DNA from 3 places in the Ruegeria sp. YTSC325 genome. Region 3 is predicted to be linked to each of the others. Evidence: riboswitches for the same ligand, from Rfam matches in the RefSeq annotation. Region 3 holds a riboswitch; each other region holds the start of a gene.
The links. A riboswitch is a leader RNA that binds a small molecule or an ion and turns the genes downstream of it on or off. The one in region 3 is predicted to bind cobalamin.

Region 1 (5,191 bases), on a different contig from region 3:
GTTTGCAGCCCAAGAATGAGTGAACAGGCTCCGTGTGATCTACCGTTTCGCGTTTGCAGTTCTCAGCAACAAAATGAACACGAAAACGGACCCTAACGAGGTGGTCACTATGCCGACCGGCAGTTCTTGCGGGGCCAGCAGCAGCCTGCTGAGGATATCGGACCCGGTCAGCAGAACAGCGCCGACCACCGCGGCCGCAGGGATTAAGTGGGTGTGCAGTGGTCCGGCAATTCCGCGCGCGATATGCGGAACCATCAGCCCGACGAACCCGATCACCCCGGCGACTGAGACAAATACAGCCGTAGCCAAAGCGGCAACAAAGAACATCTTGAACCGCAGCGACTGGACCGGGACACCCAGTGTCGACGCTGTCATGTCACCGGTCAACAAGGCGTCCAGCCAACGGCTGCGATATAGTGAATAGGCCAGAATTAGGATCAAACCCGCGCAGACGAGCGGAAAGGTTTCCCAACGCGCCAGACCCAATCCGCCCAGCATCCAGAAGATGACAGAATGCGCAGCACGGTTGTCGCCTGCGAAAATCAGGTAATTAGTCAACGCCGAGAACAGAAACGACACGGCAAGCCCAGCCAGGATGAGCTTTTCCGGTGCACTGGTTCGCAGCCCGTGGACAAGAGCCAGCACAATGCCCGAGGCCACGAGACCCCCACAAAATGCTGCTATCGGCAAAGTCCAGAACCCCAGTATGTCACCAGTCACCGTAATGACGAACACTGCCCCCGCCGCCGCACCAGAGGAAAGACCGAACAGGAACGGGTCGGCCAGATCGTTTCGCGTAGTCGTTTGCAGCACAACTCCAACAACTCCGAGACCAGCGCCGATCACGGCGGCAAAAAGCGCGCGGGGCAGGCGCAGGTCGAAGACGATGCGGTGAAGTGGTGACATGTCTCCCTCGATCACACCAGCGCTGAGCAGAATAGCTGAGACCGTATCGGACAGAGGAATGGATGTGGTTCCGTAGATTGTCGAAACCAGAACAAGGGCGGCCAGAATGGCCACCCCCATCAAAAGTGTCAGCCCCAGACGGCCCAATTCAGTTCAGACCCGTGCGCATGGCTGCTGCCAATTTTGCGATGGCCTGAATGTTGGCCGGTCCCGGCGTCAATTCTTCGTACCGCAAACCGATCCAGCGCTCGTTTTTGACCGCGTCGGTTTGTGACATAACAGGATGTTCTTGCAGAAACCTGAACGTATCCGCCGCTCCGTTTCCGGTTTGATAATCCAACAGCACTAAAAACTCAGGGTTCGCGGCTGCCACGGTTTCCCATGACGTGCGACCCCAGCTTGTGTCCATATCACGGGTAACGTTGAGACCACCCGCCGCTGCTATCATAGCGTTGGGGATTGCGTATTTCCCAGCAGTGAACGGAGCGTCCGCCGGGCCATCCAACAGAAACACTCGAGGTTTCGGTAAGTCTGCGGTTTGTGCCTCGATTGCGGTCAGTTCATCCTTCCAACCAGATACAAGCGCTTCGGCCTTGTCTTCGACATGCATGACTTTGCCCAGCCGCAGAATGTCGTCAAACAAAAGGTCCATGCTGGCCTCGGGGCGGTCTTTATGCAGATGAACGCAGCTTTCAGTCAGGATCATGGTTTTGATCCCGAACGGGGCAAGTGTTTCTGGCGTTACATCACCACCGGGACGCATTCCATAGTACCAGCCGGCGAAGAACAGATCGGGTTCTACCGCGACAATATTTTCCACCGATGGATATTTCGGTGCCAGTTCGGGGATATCTCCACGTAGCGTGTCGAATTCAGGACTGGTTTTGTACCAGCCGGTGATGCCCGTGAGGCCGACGATTTTGTCTTGCAGACCCAGCGCAAAGGCCATGTCGGTCATGTTCATGTCATGTACGACCAACCGTTCGGGCTGGGTTTCAAACACCAGCGGTTCACCACAATTGTCTACGGTCACTTCATGCGCAGCAACACCGCTCGCCATGGCCATAACCAGAGCCACGGACAAGATATGTTTCATTTTGGAAATCTCCTGGAGGGTTGGGAAACAGTGGTTTTTCGTATGTCCAGCGCGGGGATCATCCGACCGTCGTGCTGAAAGAATAAGTAGTCGACGCCGAACGTGTCGCGCACATGTTGAGTCGTCAGGACCTCGGAAACAGGGCCAAACCCGGTCAGCCGGGTAGATTTCATCAACGCGACATGGGTGGCGAATTCGGGGATCATGACAATGTCATGGACAATCATTATGACGGTTATCCCCAGTCCAGCGACCAGCGACAACATCCGCCCTTTGGCGTCGGGATCCAAATGGTTCGTCGGTTCGTCCAAAAACAGAAGAGTAGGGTTCTGCGCCAGCGCACGCGCGATATGGGCGCGCTGACGTTCGCCACCCGACAACACTGCCATGCGCTTGTCGGCAAGCTCCAAAAGGCCGGTCAGGTCCAGAATTCGCGTCAAGTCGTTTGCGTGATCTTCAGAGGAGCGGTCCGAGCGAATTGGAATTTGCCCAAGTGCCACATAGTCACGCAGATGCAAGCGCCCATCGGGATATTCCTGCTGACTGACGACGGCAATTTTTCGGGCGCGCTCCGTCGCTGACAGTGTCTTCAAGCTCTGCTCTTGCACCAGAACGTCGCCTTCGGACAGAGCTTCAGCGCCACAAAGTAAGTTCAGCAGAGTGGTTTTGCCAGCGCCATTCGGACCGGCAATGGCCAGAACCGACCCCTCTTCAAGGTCGAACGAGATGTCTTGCAACAGAACGTCACCGTGAAAAGAATAGTAGGCTACACCACGCGCCTGCAGGAAGGGTCTGGTCATCATCGAGCTCCTCGAACAGCCAACGCCGGCATGCGCGCCAATGTCTTGGTTATCAGAGGCGCCGGCCTGTCTGTGGCCTTTGTCCAACCAGTTGCGCTGCCCAGGTATTGCGCGGCGAATTGGGCAAGAGCATTCAGCTCTTGCTCGGTGCCGATATCACCAAACAGGTATTGGGCTTTTCCTAGGGCCTGAAATCCGACAGTGACCGGGTGATCGCATCCAGCCATACAGTCTACTGTGCGCACTGCGAAACCCGCAGGCAATTCAGGGCACAAGGCATCCGCAATGTGCTGCGCTGCCTCCAAACCCTGACAGGTCGCGCAGATCAGAACAAAATGATCAGTGGGCTCGGCCATCAAGCGTCTGTTCCACGGCCCCTGGGGCCGTACTGAAACGCGGTCGCGCATAAAGGCGTACGAGGTACCATCAAGCCTCCTTCCAGGACGCCCCGCCCCGGGTTGGTTTCGGTTGCGATGGCAGGTCTCCTGACTTGCGGGTCGAGGCTTGGCCACCCTTCCCGACATTATTCACGTCAGTGGGATATTGGCTTCGCTCACCGCCTACAGTTGCGGGGGCAGTTACGGACTTGGCACTTAAACCTCACCGTATTCCCTTTTCACCGCTGGAGCATGCCCCAGGGAACCATCAAATGCGTCACTGCCCGAGATCAGATCGCCGGTCAACACAAATCACCGGAGGTTGCGCAGGAATGTAGTTTTGAAAATATGTTTCCTTTCAAGAAAATTGCAGGCGATAACGACGAAGCGAAAGGCGTTAAGGATAGGTTGGTGAAAGCATCAAACGATAGGTCCAAACCTCAGTTTTCTCAGGATCCCCACAAGGTCAGGGACCCCGGTGAAAAGAACCTCGAAACGGCGATCGGTCGTGAAATCCGCGCGTTGAGGTTGCAGCAGGGCGTGACAATTGCGGAATTGTCGGGGCTGACCGGGTTATCCATCAGTATGCTGTCAAAAATCGAAAACGGCTACACATCGCCTTCATTGACGACGCTACAATCGCTGGCCAATGCTCTGAGCACACCGATCACTGCATTTTTCCGCAGATATGAAGAAACCCGAAACGCAACCCACACCAAAGCGGGAAAGGGCGTTGAAACAGAGAGAGCCGGGACACGCGCAGGCCATCAATACAGCCTTTTGGGTCATATGGGGTCTAATGCCAGTGGTGTTGTGGTCGAACCCTATCTGATCACGCTGACGGAAGAGTCCGACACTTTCCCGACGTTCCAGCATGACGGGATTGAAATGCTCTACATGCTTGAAGGCGAAGTCGATTACAGACACGGCGATCAAATTTACCTGCTGGAGCCGGGTGATACGTTGTTCTTTGATGCGGACGCACCGCATGGACCCGAGTTGCTGCGCAAACTGCCAGCCCGCTACCTGTCGATCATCTCATATCCGCAGACGCGTTAGTCACGATTCGGCGATTGATAAACCGCTGCTGAGGTTTTGCGGGGTTGCTCTCCGTGATTTTTGAATGCGGGGGAAATAGATAGCCGAAAATATTCCCCTTATGAATATTAATTTCCCTTTGTTGATAACCTGAAGTTCAGGTGTTAGCGTCTGCCCAACTCAACACAGGAGAAGCTGACACATGTGTGGAATTGTCGGCCTTTTTTTGAAGGACAAAACGCTCGAGCCTCAATTGGGCGCGATGCTGACAGATATGCTGATCACAATGACAGATCGCGGCCCGGACAGCGCCGGGATCGCGATTTATGGACCTGTCGGAGATCAGGCAAAGCTCACCGTGCAATCCGACAATCCGGACGCGGATTTTCAGACTCTGGCCGAAGATTTGGCCGACGTCTTGACCAGCCCCGTCAGCTTGGGCCGCAATGACACTCATGCGGTTCTGAGCGTGGCCAACGACAAAGTCAGCGCTGCGCGGCAGGCCCTGAGGGAATTGCGCCCTGGCCTACGGATCATGTCCGATGGCGATGCGATCGAAATTTATAAAGAAGTTGGATTGCCTCGAGAGGTGGCGGAGCGGTTCCAATTGACCTCGATGTCCGGCAGCCACGGGATTGGCCATACACGCATGGCCACTGAATCCGCCGTCACCACAGAAGGGGCGCACCCGTTCAACACCGGCGCGGATCAGTGCTTGGTGCATAACGGATCGCTGTCCAACCACAACGCCCTGCGCCGCAAACTGATGCGCGAGGGCGTGCGGATCGAATCCATGAACGATACCGAGGTCGGCGCGGCCTATCTGACATGGAAAATGCAAAACGGGGCCACTCTGGGTGAGGCGCTGGAAAGCAGCCTTGAGGATCTCGACGGGTTCTTTACCTTTGTGGTCGGCACCAAGGATGGGTTCGGCGTGGTTCGCGACCCCATCGCCTGCAAACCGGCGGTAATGG
Region 2 (5,191 bases), on a different contig from region 3:
GGTCAAAGATGCCCTGACCATCTTGCTGGATAACGGGGATTCACTGCAGGGAACGCCTATTGGGGAATGGGCCGTAACACAAACCCAGACCTGTCATCCTCTGATGGAGGCTTTCGAAGCGCTGGATTACGATGCCATCGGACTCGGAAACCATGATTTCGGCTTCGGCTTGCAGGTTCTGGACCGTATCCTGCCCCAATCCCCCTGCCCTGTCCTATGCAGCAACGCGCACCGGTTGGACCGCCCCGGTGCTTGGAGCAGGCAGGCAGTGCTAAACCGAACCATGAAAGCCGGAGGCCGCGAATATCCGATCAAAATCGGCGTTTTTTCAGCCCTGCCGCCGCAAACTGCGAACTGGGAGGCGCACCGGCTAGAGCAAAAGGTCCGCATCGACGATATCCTGTCCACGGCACGACACGTGTCGCAAGAGCTGAAGGCCGCTGGGTGCGATCTTGTGATCGCGCTGGCGCATTCCGGGATTGGCACCGCCCAACCGGAGCCGAATCTGGAAAACGCGGTGATTCCCCTAGCGGCCATCGGGCCAATCGATGCGATTATAGCGGGACATTCACATCTGACTTTGCCGGGCGCGTCGCATGAAGGGTTTGCGTTCGTGGACAGTGCCAAAGGTCAAGTGCACGGCAAGCCGGCTGTCATGCCGGGCAGCGCTGGGTCGCATCTTGGTGTGATTGACCTGACGATGAAACTTGGTGACGACGGAAAATGGCAGGTAGAAACGCACCGTTCACACCTGAAGGCAATCGCACCCGACTTTGTTGGCGCTGAGGTTCCGGAAGACCCCGAACTGTCGCGGATTTTTGCCAAGGCGCACCGCGAAACTCGCGCGCAGTGCAACACGCCCTTTGGACACACGTCGCATCATCTGCACAGCTATTTCAGCTTTTGCGCCTGGGATCGCGGTCTGGCGCTTGTGGCTGCCGCGCAAGCTGCAGCATTGCGGCAGCATATGCAGGGAACTGCCTATGCAGGGCTACCCGTCTTGTCGGCAGTTGCACCGTCAAAATTCGGCGGTCGTGCAGGACCTCGGTTTTTCACCGATATCCCACCCGGGCAGATATGTACGCGCCATGTTGCCGACCTGAACGTGTTTCCGAACGAGATGCAGGCCGTCATTGTCTCGGGCACTGAAATCAAGGATTGGCTGGAAATGTCCGCTGGCGTGCTGAACCAGATGCGGCCGGGTGAACAATCGGACCTTGTGGATACGAATCGCGCCGGACATAATTTTGACGTGCTACACGGGTTAACTTACGCACTAGATCTAGCATCTCCGGCGCGGTTTGACGCAGGTGGCGCAATACTTCATCCCAACAGCCATCGGGTTCGCGGATTGCGATTCAACGGCCGCCCTATCGACACAGATCAGCGCTTTGTTGTCGCGTTGAACAACTATCGCGCCAACGGAGGCGGGAATTTCCCGTTTTCCGAAAACGCGACCCGAATTCCTCTGCCGGTCCTTCCGATTCAACATATTGTACGGGATTACCTGTCGGGCGTCTTACCGATGGACCCTTTGGAAGAGGCACTCCAGCCTTTTCGGTTGTCACCCATACCCGGTGCCCATGCGCTTGTGAAAACCGGAGCGGCCGCTGACCAACACCTGGAAGAACTGGCACGCTACCGCGCCAAAGTCATCGGTCCGGATGCGAAAGGTTTTCTGAATATTCAGCTCTCCCTCTGACGGGTTGCCAAGCATGAACCAAATGCCTATATCCACCGTTGAGAGGTTGGCGCGGGCGAGCGCCTCGCCAACCTGGTCAGGTCCGGAAGGAAGCAGCCACAACGAGCCCCGCTTGGGTCGATGTCCAACCTCTCACTTCATCCCCGACAGTTTTGACCGGTTTAGACACGCAGCACTTATGCGATCAAGCGCGGCCATAGGGACGCGTTGCGACGCGCGAACGCGCCGATATGGCCAATGTCCTTAAGTCCGAATTCCTGCGGCGACAGCACATGACGCCGAGCGCTGGAGCCGTACAGATCTGCCAACCGCCAAACGGCTTCGGGCGGAACCATCTGGTCGTCCTCGAAAGTGAACAGATCGACCGGTTTGCCTTTCTCTGCCCAGGTTGCGGCAGGTAGCGTTTTTCCGATTTCTGGCAGATAATTTTGGGGTGCCGTGCACCACTTGCGCCACTGCCAGTAAACCGATGCAGGCAGGTCGGCCCCAAATCCCACTGCCTTTCCTGGCAGGTATCCAACTGTTTTTACCGCCAGCGGAACATGTCCATACCAGAACAAGGACGCCAACGCGCGATAAGGCCAAGGGTGATCACTGATTGTCACCAGCCCCGAACACACACAGATCATGCGATCTATATGGTCGATATCAGGTTGTATTGGCCCCAACATCCCTCCGACCGAGTGCCCTATGCTCCAGTGTTCTGCGTGTGGGTAACGCTGGCGCATTTCCGCTCTGGCGGCAGGCATGTCGGTCAGCGCCCAATCCGCCATCTTTACCCGCGATTCCTGCAGTAATCCGGTCAGTGAGTGGCCAAAGTCACGATAGTCGTAGGTCAGGCAGGCGATCCCCTGATCCGCTGCCAGCCAATTCGCGAAATGCTGATAGTAATCCCTCGGGACACCGGTCGCACCATGTACAACCACGGCGACTTTGGGATCAGTCACGGGCCGGTACAGGCGCGCCGACAGCATTGCCGAACCGGCAGAAAACCGAAAATCCTCGGTCAGGACGGGGGGTGTATCATCCAGCATAGCGTTGCTCACCTGATCTGAACTGTTCGGTTCACCCCTTATCCCCACTTCTTTGGCCGGGCTGAGTCAAGGGCGCATCAAGATGACCAAACGTCCACTTTGCGCGCGCGCCCGCTTGACTCAAAGCCCGCTCAACCGCTAGCGATGGCGTGATGGTTCTTGTCCCGTGTCGGGACAAGATGAAAAGGGAACACGGTGCGGTTCTGCCCGGTCATGCCGGAACGATCCAATGCCGCGACTGCCCCCGCAACTGTAAGCGGTGAGCAATGCCGAAATACCACTGGCCCGCAAGGCTGGGAAGGTCGGCAACGCTATGACCCGCAAGTCAGGAGACCTGCCATCAAAGCAAAACTGTAACTCGGGCGGGGTATCCGGGCGGGATTGTCAGCGCGCTGTCACACCTGATCTACGCCCCGTTCCCCGCGCGGAGGGCGCATTATGATCTGGAAGACAAAAACGCACCAATTCAGTGCAACCCTATGTCAGAAAACCGGCAAGACCTGCCCGGCTCTGGCGCAGATGGCACGGGCTATTGTGCAGGCGATGGAATCCGCAGTGCCTGCCACGTCGGATGACTTCGCGTTGGACGGCAGCGGAGAGCTGGGCCATTGCCCACAGGGCTGCATCGCCCGATTCCGCGCCCAGAAAGATCAAATTCGCATCTTCTGCGGCACTAGCACGGACGCCTCGCTCGACGCGTTGGATGGTTATGCGGATATGCTGTTCGGCCCCGATGCTGCGGCCCGTCCGGCCGGCCAGTTGCCAGTGCCGCCCTGTGCCATGCTTGAAGTGTCAGAGCTGGCCCCGGCGCAACCAGCACAGCCCCAGCAGCATCTGGCGCTGTAACTCAGTCCGGCGCGCAGGTTGCCCAACGCATCTGCCCGTCGGTTTCAACCGCACAGGGCCGCACGGCGCGCAGGCGGCGCAACGCCGCGTCGGACGCGATGCCCTGTTCGACCATAAGCCGCAGGGCGATCATGCCCGACCGCCCGCACCCGCCCCGGCAATGCACCAGCACCCGCCCTCCACGCGCCAGAATATGCGCGGCAGACTGGCTGATCCGGGGCCACGCGGCCTCGGTGTCCGGCGACGGCGCGCCAAAATCTTCAATCGGCAGGTGCGTCCAGGTTATGCCCTCGGCGTGCAGGTCATCTCCCAGTTTTCCCGCTCCGGTCTGCTCCATCTCGGAGCTTGTGGTCATCGAAATCACAAGATCGGGCCGCCAGCGGCGAATGATATCCAAATCCCGCGCATACTCCCCCGCGCGCCCCGGCAGCGGCGACAGCGCGAAATGACCGGCCCCGACCTCGACCACGTGAATTGCAAATGGCTCCATCCCCGGCCTCCTTTCCACATAGCTTCTATGCTGTGCAAACTGACCTGCAAACCGAATTTCCCCCAAGGCGGCGGTGGACGCGGGCGGCGGGGGTCTCTAGGCTGCGTCGGAACCCGAATCCGACAGAGCAGATATGACCGACACGCCCAGCCCCGCCTATCAGGTTCTTGCCCGTAAATACCGCCCTGAAACCTTTGCCGATCTGGTCGGGCAGGAGGCCATGGTACGCACGCTGAAAAACGCGTTCGAGGCGGATCGGATCGCGCAAGCCTTTATCATGACCGGCATTCGCGGCACCGGCAAAACCACCACGGCCCGGATCATCGCCAAAGGCATGAACTGCATCGGCCCCGATGGCGAGGGCAAACCGACGACCGAACCCTGCGGCCAGTGCGAACATTGTGTGGCGATCATGGAAGGTCGCCATGTGGACGTGATGGAGATGGACGCCGCCAGCCGGACCGGTGTGAACGATATTCGCGAGATCATCGACAGCGTCCGCTATCGCGCGGCCTCGGCCCGCTACAAGATTTACATCATCGACGAGGTCCACATGCTGTCGACCAGCGCCTTCAACGCGCTGCTCAAGACGCTTGAGGAACCGCCCGAGCATGTGAAGTTTATCTTTGCCACCACCGAGATTCGCAAAGTGCCGGTGACGGTCCTGTCCCGATGTCAGCGCTTTGACCTGCGACGGATCGAGCCCGAGGACATGATCGGCCTGCTGCGCAAGATCGCCGATGCCGAAGGCGCACAGATCGCCGAAGACGCGATGGCACTAATCACCCGCGCCGCCGAGGGTTCAGCCCGCGATGCGACCTCTCTTCTGGATCAGGCGATTTCACACGGCGCCGGGGAAACCAGCGCCGATCAGGTGCGTGCGATGCTGGGTCTGGCCGACCGGGGCCGAGTGCTGGACCTGATGGACATGATCCTGCGTGGCGATGCCGCCGGGGCGCTGACCGAACTTGGCGCACAATATGCCGAAGGCGCCGACCCGCTGGCCGTGCTGCGCGATCTGGCCGAGATCACTCATTGGGTGTCGGTGGTAAAGATCACGCCGGATGCCGCTGAAGACCCGACTGTGCCCCCAGATGAACGCGCGCGGGGTCAGCAAAT
Region 3 (5,191 bases):
GCGTATCCTCGCGCCCGTCGGCGGGCAGCACGGCCACAGCAATCCCTTTGGTCTGCGCAAGCGATAGAACCTGCTGCAGTCCGTAGGACCAATAGGGCACCCCGCCGATCAGTCGGATCAGGATGCCCTTGGCGCCCTCCAGCGTCTGCTCGACATAGGTATCCACCGAGAGGGGATGTTTCAGTGCCGTCAGATTGGCCAGCCGCAAGGTCGGCATCCGACCCTCGGGCCCGCCGCCGCGATGCCAGCCTGCCGCGAAAGCACCAAGGTCGCTGTCTGAGAACGACAGCACCACCAAATCCGCCGGGCTCTGGCCCAGATCGGTTGGTGTTTCGGATTCCTCTAACCCGTGGCTTTCGCGGAAGACGACGTGCATGGTTTACTCGGCAGCCTCGGTGACGCCCGCGAGGATGTCGCGGATTTCAGCCTCTTTGATGTCGTCATGCTCGGCAATCACCACCAGACGCGAACGGCGCTCTTCGCCGGGCTGCCACGGACGGTCGTACTGATGACGCACGCGCGCGCCCACAGCCTGAACCAGAAGGCGCATTGGCTTGCCCTGAACAGCGGCATAGCCTTTGACGCGCAGGATGTTCAGTTCCTTGGCCAGACGTTCGATTTTCGCGACCAGATCGGCCGGGTCGGTCTGTTCCGGCAGCTCGACGATGATGCTTTCGAAATCATCGTGCTCGTGATCATGGTGGCCATCGTGATGGCTGGGCCGCGCCTCCATGTCATCCTCGGCGGCAGCCTCAAGACCCAGCACGACGCGCACGTCCACAACGCCTTCGGCCACTTCGACGACCGGCAGAGGGCGCGGGGCCTCTGCGGCGATGATCTCTTTGGCTTTGGCGACACCTTCGGGGCCGGCCAGATCAGGCTTGGTCAGCAGGATGATGTCGGCGCAGGAGATCTGATCCTCGAACACCTCGGACAGAGGCGTTTCGTGGTCGATGGAATCGTCGGCCAGACGCTGGGCATCCACCGCCGCGACATTCGGGGCAAAGCGACCGGCGGCAACGGCCTCGGCGTCGGCCAGCGCTATCACGCCGTCAACGGTGATCTTGGATCGGATATCGGGCCAGTCGAACGCTTTCAGCAGCGGCTTGGGCAGCGCCAGACCAGAGGTTTCGATCAGGATATGCTCGGGGCGCGGCTCCAGCGCCATCAGCGCCTCGATCGTGGGGATGAAATCATCGGCCACGGTGCAGCAAATGCAGCCATTGGCCAGTTCCATGATGTTTTCCGCCGGGCAATCGGGGATGGCGCAGGATTTCAGGATATCGCCGTCCACGCCGACATCGCCAAACTCGTTGACCACAACGGCCAGACGCTTGCCCTGCGGGTTCTGCATCAGGTGTCGCACCAGCGTGGTCTTGCCCGAACCCAAAAAGCCGGTGATCACAGTAACGGGGAGTTTTTCCAAAGTGGACATGTCAGGCTCCAATCGGGGGAATACGCGAGGCGCAGTTTTTGCGGAAATGTTCGGGGCGCTCGCGCCATTTGACCAGACCGTCTTCGGTGGCCAGATACTTGGTGGCACCGTCTACGATCACGTCGACATGATCGACTTCGTTCAGGTTCTCATAAACAAAGGTCCAGCGTTCCGGCCCGCCGCGCAGCACGATGGAACAGCCCTGATCGCAATTCGACAGGCATTCAACAGCCTTCAGCGCCACGCCCTCGGGCAGTTCAGCCTGTTCCAACGCCTTGTGCAGCAACGTGCCTGGGCGTTGGGCGTCATCTTCAATGGGTAGGCCGCGGCGGCAGGTGGTGCAAACCAGCAGCTCGACCGGAGCGGTTTCGGTCATGTCTCTCATCCCCCTAAATCCTCATCGTGGGGGACGGGGTTTCATGCGGGTCGTGCGTGACCCGGCACCGGAACACCCCGTCCGGTTTCAATCGCGGGTGCTGGCAGGTCTCCCGGCTTGCGGATTTCAGGGCGGTTACCCTGTCGGATGACCCGCCTTCCCGGCCTTGTTGGCCAGTGGCTTGGGCACCCTCTCCGGTCACGGTCGCGGGGGCGGCTGCGTTTGACGGATGACCCGCTGACGCATTCCCTTTTCATCCATCTGCAGATGGACACCAACGGATCGGACATGCGGCACCGGGCAGGCCCTTGTCAAGCGAGTCGCAAACATCTTTCGCACCTCGGGTTAAAAGCGACCTGACAGCGTCGCTGGGCGGCATGACTTTGGGTGGGGCGGCATGGTGCCATGAACAAAACGACGCCAAAAAAGGAGGTGTATCGCATGAAGGTGGGCTTTATCGGCTTGGGCAATGTGGGCGGCAAACTGTCAGGGTCTTTGCTGCGCAACGGGATCGAACTGACGGTACATGATTTGAACTCTGACCTCGTCGACGGCTTCGTGTCACAGGGGGCCAAGGCCGCCGAAAGCCCGGCCCAGCTGATGCGCGATTGCGACGCGGTTATTACTTGCCTGCCATCGCCTGCCGCTTCGGACGCGGTGATGCAGGAGATGCTGCCTGAGGTCAGCCCCGGCAAAATCTGGATGGAGATGTCCACCACTGATGAAGCTGAAGTCAAGCGATTGGGCGCCCAGGTGATCGAACGTGGCGGCGCAGCGGTAGACTGTCCTGTATCGGGTGGCTGTCATCGCGCCGCGACGGGCAATATCTCGATCTTCGCGGGCTGCGACCGGGCCACATTCGAGCGCATACTGCCCTTTCTGACCACCATGGGCCGACGGGTTCTGCATACCGGTGACCTAGGGACCGCTTCGGTGTTGAAAGTGCTGACCAATTACCTCGCCACCGCCAACCTGATCACCTGCGCAGAAGCACTTGTGACCGCCAAAGCCGCCGGGATGGATCTGAACACCACATACGAGGCAATCAAGATCTCATCCGGGACATCCTTCGTGCATGAAACCGAAAGCCAAGTCATTCTGAACGGCTCGCGGGACATTTCGTTCACGATGGATTTGGTGAAAAAGGACATTGGCCTGTTTCAGGATGTGGCGGACCGGGCGGGGGTGCCGCTCGAGATCAACCCGGTGATGATGCGTATCTTTGACGACGGCATCGCCCGCTATGGCGACCGAGAGTTATCACCTAATATTATCAAGCGGTTGGAAGAGGCCACCGGGCTGGATATCACGGCCCCCGGCTTCCCGTCCGAAATGGAAGACTACGAGCCGGAAGCGTCCGGATACGAGGTTATTCCTCAGGGACGTCGGGCCGAATGACGCAATTGCACTGCGCGAAAACGCTTTGCCCGGCTTGGAAAAGAGGCGGCGAGTGTTGGGCTCGCTGCCACTTTTTCAGGTCACTGAACTACCTGAACCACCGGGGCAACAGTCAATTTGTGTGCGGATAAACCTAAGTATCGTCAATAGACAAACCCTAGGAAAACCTGTTCAGATACTAAGTGCCAATCATGTCGCAAGTTTCGAGCTTGCATTCCCGCGAGCCGCCCGTTTTCCGTAGATCCTGTACTGCCCGCTTGGTTCATGCCTATGCGTTCAGTAGGATTTCGCCTGCTTACTTCGCGATTACAAGGTCGTGCAAGCATGTATGCCAAGTTGCTTTTTTCCAGTCGCACATCGAAAAACGCTTGTGTCTTAGTGAAAGTCAGCGTCCTTTTTTCAGATCAAAGACCGTATTTGTGACTTTCGCTTGAAAGCGGTAAGCCTAACATCAATCGGCGCACGCCAACGCGCGCAGCGTTGCCCTGAGTTCAATGGCGCACTCGGCTATCCAGATTGTCACTTATGGTTTTTAATCCATCCCGGAGGACGTGGGCGTTGCAGAGGGCAACCCAGTAGTTTTCGCTAAAGCAGCGATATTTTTACAGATGTTCGCTTTTGTTATATGGACGGAGGGATTGGCCACCGGGAGTAATAAACGCCATGTCTTGAGAGGGTTAGATAGGATGACAATTTCATCGTAGGTGTGTCCCACTTTGTGTCACACCCGAGCACCACAGGGCTAAGTCAATGATTTAGAATAAAATGGAGGCGAGTACCGGAATCGAACCGGTGTACACGGATTTGCAATCCAGAAAGAACGGTCGCAAAAACAACGCCTTATGGGTGCAAAACACCTCCTGACAAAAAGTGAACAAAAAGCGAAAGTTTCAACGCTGTTTGCGTGCCAGAATGCTCATAAAATCGTTTCTAACCTTGGGATAATTCGATGAGTTGGGCGGTTGCAAATGAATGCGCAGAGCGTCGCTTCGGCAGCGCCGCGCGCAAGCAGATCATCATGTTCCTGGCCGACAAAGCGAGCGATGACGGCTCGGGCATCTGGTGCTCAAAGGGAACGATCCAGCGCCACACAGAGCTTAGCGAAAGCACGGTGAAGCGCACCATCATCGACTTCCTCCGAGAAGGCATCTTGATCGAGACAGGGCGGCGGCACTGCAAGAACGGCTACACCGTCATTTACCGCATCGTTCTGGAACGCGTGGCCGCGCTTGAGCCCACGGCGGAGCCCGGCATTGAGACGGGGGTCACTGTGAACCCCGTCCAGCCTGAACCCGGTACGGGGTCCACGGTGAACGGGGTACGGGGTTCACGGTGGACCCCAAACCATCCTAAAACCATCCATAAACCACCTACGCGCAAGCGCGAGGCGGCGGAGGAGGTTGAAGATCTTGAAGCTGAGAAGATCTTGGCAGCCTATCCCGAAGACAGGATCCGAGACCGGCGGACCAGTCTGCGCCTGATCGCAGCGGCTGTGAAAGCCGGTGTGGAGCCCGATGACCTGTTTCAGGCGGTCAAAGCCTATGCTAACGAAAGCAAGGGCTACACGCGCAGCAAGGTCTGTTTCTCGGACAACTGGTTCAAGATGCGCCGGTGGGAGAAGCGGCTTACCCAGGTGCAGGCGGACCGTGAGAAGGCGCGAGAGGCCGAAGCCAAAGGTCGCGCTAGCCTCGCCGAGTGGATCCGTGAACGCCACCCCCTTTGCCGCCACATTACAAGCCGACAGATCGAGGGCTTGATTTTGTCAAAGTTGGTGACGCCTGAGCAGGTGCGCGCTGCGGGGCTGCAGGCATGAGTGCGGCTCGATTGTTACGCTATGGCGTAAAAAGTGAATATTTACGTTGTGGCGTAATTTACTTTGATTTACGCTGTGCCGTAAAAGGAACCACATCATGGATCTCACAGCACGAACGGCCGAGCAAATCGGAGAGGCACTTCGCCGGACGCGCAAAGCGCGCGGCTGG

Region 1: it holds a riboswitch for cobalamin, as region 3 does, so the genes downstream of both, AC2FF7_RS21475 (DUF1636 family protein) here and AC2FF7_RS14860 (DUF1636 family protein) in region 3, are expected to answer to the same signal.
Region 2: it holds a riboswitch for cobalamin, as region 3 does, so the genes downstream of both, AC2FF7_RS10530 (hypothetical protein) here and AC2FF7_RS14860 (DUF1636 family protein) in region 3, are expected to answer to the same signal.

Annotation. Positions count from the first base shown of each region.
Region 1 covers NZ_JBXWLY010000024.1:18,252-23,442, reverse strand. Annotated here, with positions in the region: gene AC2FF7_RS21490 (FecCD family ABC transporter permease) at 40-1,053, opposite strand; gene AC2FF7_RS21485 (ABC transporter substrate-binding protein) at 1,055-2,002, opposite strand; gene AC2FF7_RS21480 (ABC transporter ATP-binding protein) at 1,999-2,802, opposite strand; gene AC2FF7_RS21475 (DUF1636 family protein) at 2,802-3,158, opposite strand; cobalamin riboswitch at 3,261-3,464, opposite strand; gene AC2FF7_RS21470 (helix-turn-helix domain-containing protein) at 3,591-4,238, shown strand; gene AC2FF7_RS21465 (class II glutamine amidotransferase) at 4,420-5,191, shown strand, end outside.
Region 2 covers NZ_JBXWLY010000006.1:47,000-52,190, forward strand. Annotated here, with positions in the region: gene AC2FF7_RS10515 (bifunctional 2',3'-cyclic-nucleotide 2'-phosphodiesterase/3'-nucleotidase) at 1-1,702, shown strand, start outside; RNA gene ffs (signal recognition particle sRNA small type) at 1,742-1,840, shown strand; gene AC2FF7_RS10525 (alpha/beta hydrolase family protein) at 1,879-2,736, opposite strand; cobalamin riboswitch at 2,873-3,092, shown strand; gene AC2FF7_RS10530 (hypothetical protein) at 3,175-3,582, shown strand; gene AC2FF7_RS10535 (protein-tyrosine phosphatase family protein) at 3,584-4,072, opposite strand; gene AC2FF7_RS10540 (DNA polymerase III subunit gamma/tau) at 4,206-5,191, shown strand, end outside.
Region 3 covers NZ_JBXWLY010000010.1:27,057-32,247, reverse strand. Annotated here, with positions in the region: gene cobN (cobaltochelatase subunit CobN) at 1-376, opposite strand, end outside; gene cobW (cobalamin biosynthesis protein CobW) at 380-1,435, opposite strand; gene AC2FF7_RS14860 (DUF1636 family protein) at 1,437-1,811, opposite strand; cobalamin riboswitch at 1,897-2,105, opposite strand; gene AC2FF7_RS14855 (NAD(P)-dependent oxidoreductase) at 2,217-3,209, shown strand; gene AC2FF7_RS14850 (hypothetical protein) at 4,159-5,022, shown strand; gene AC2FF7_RS14845 (helix-turn-helix domain-containing protein) at 5,120-5,191, shown strand, end outside.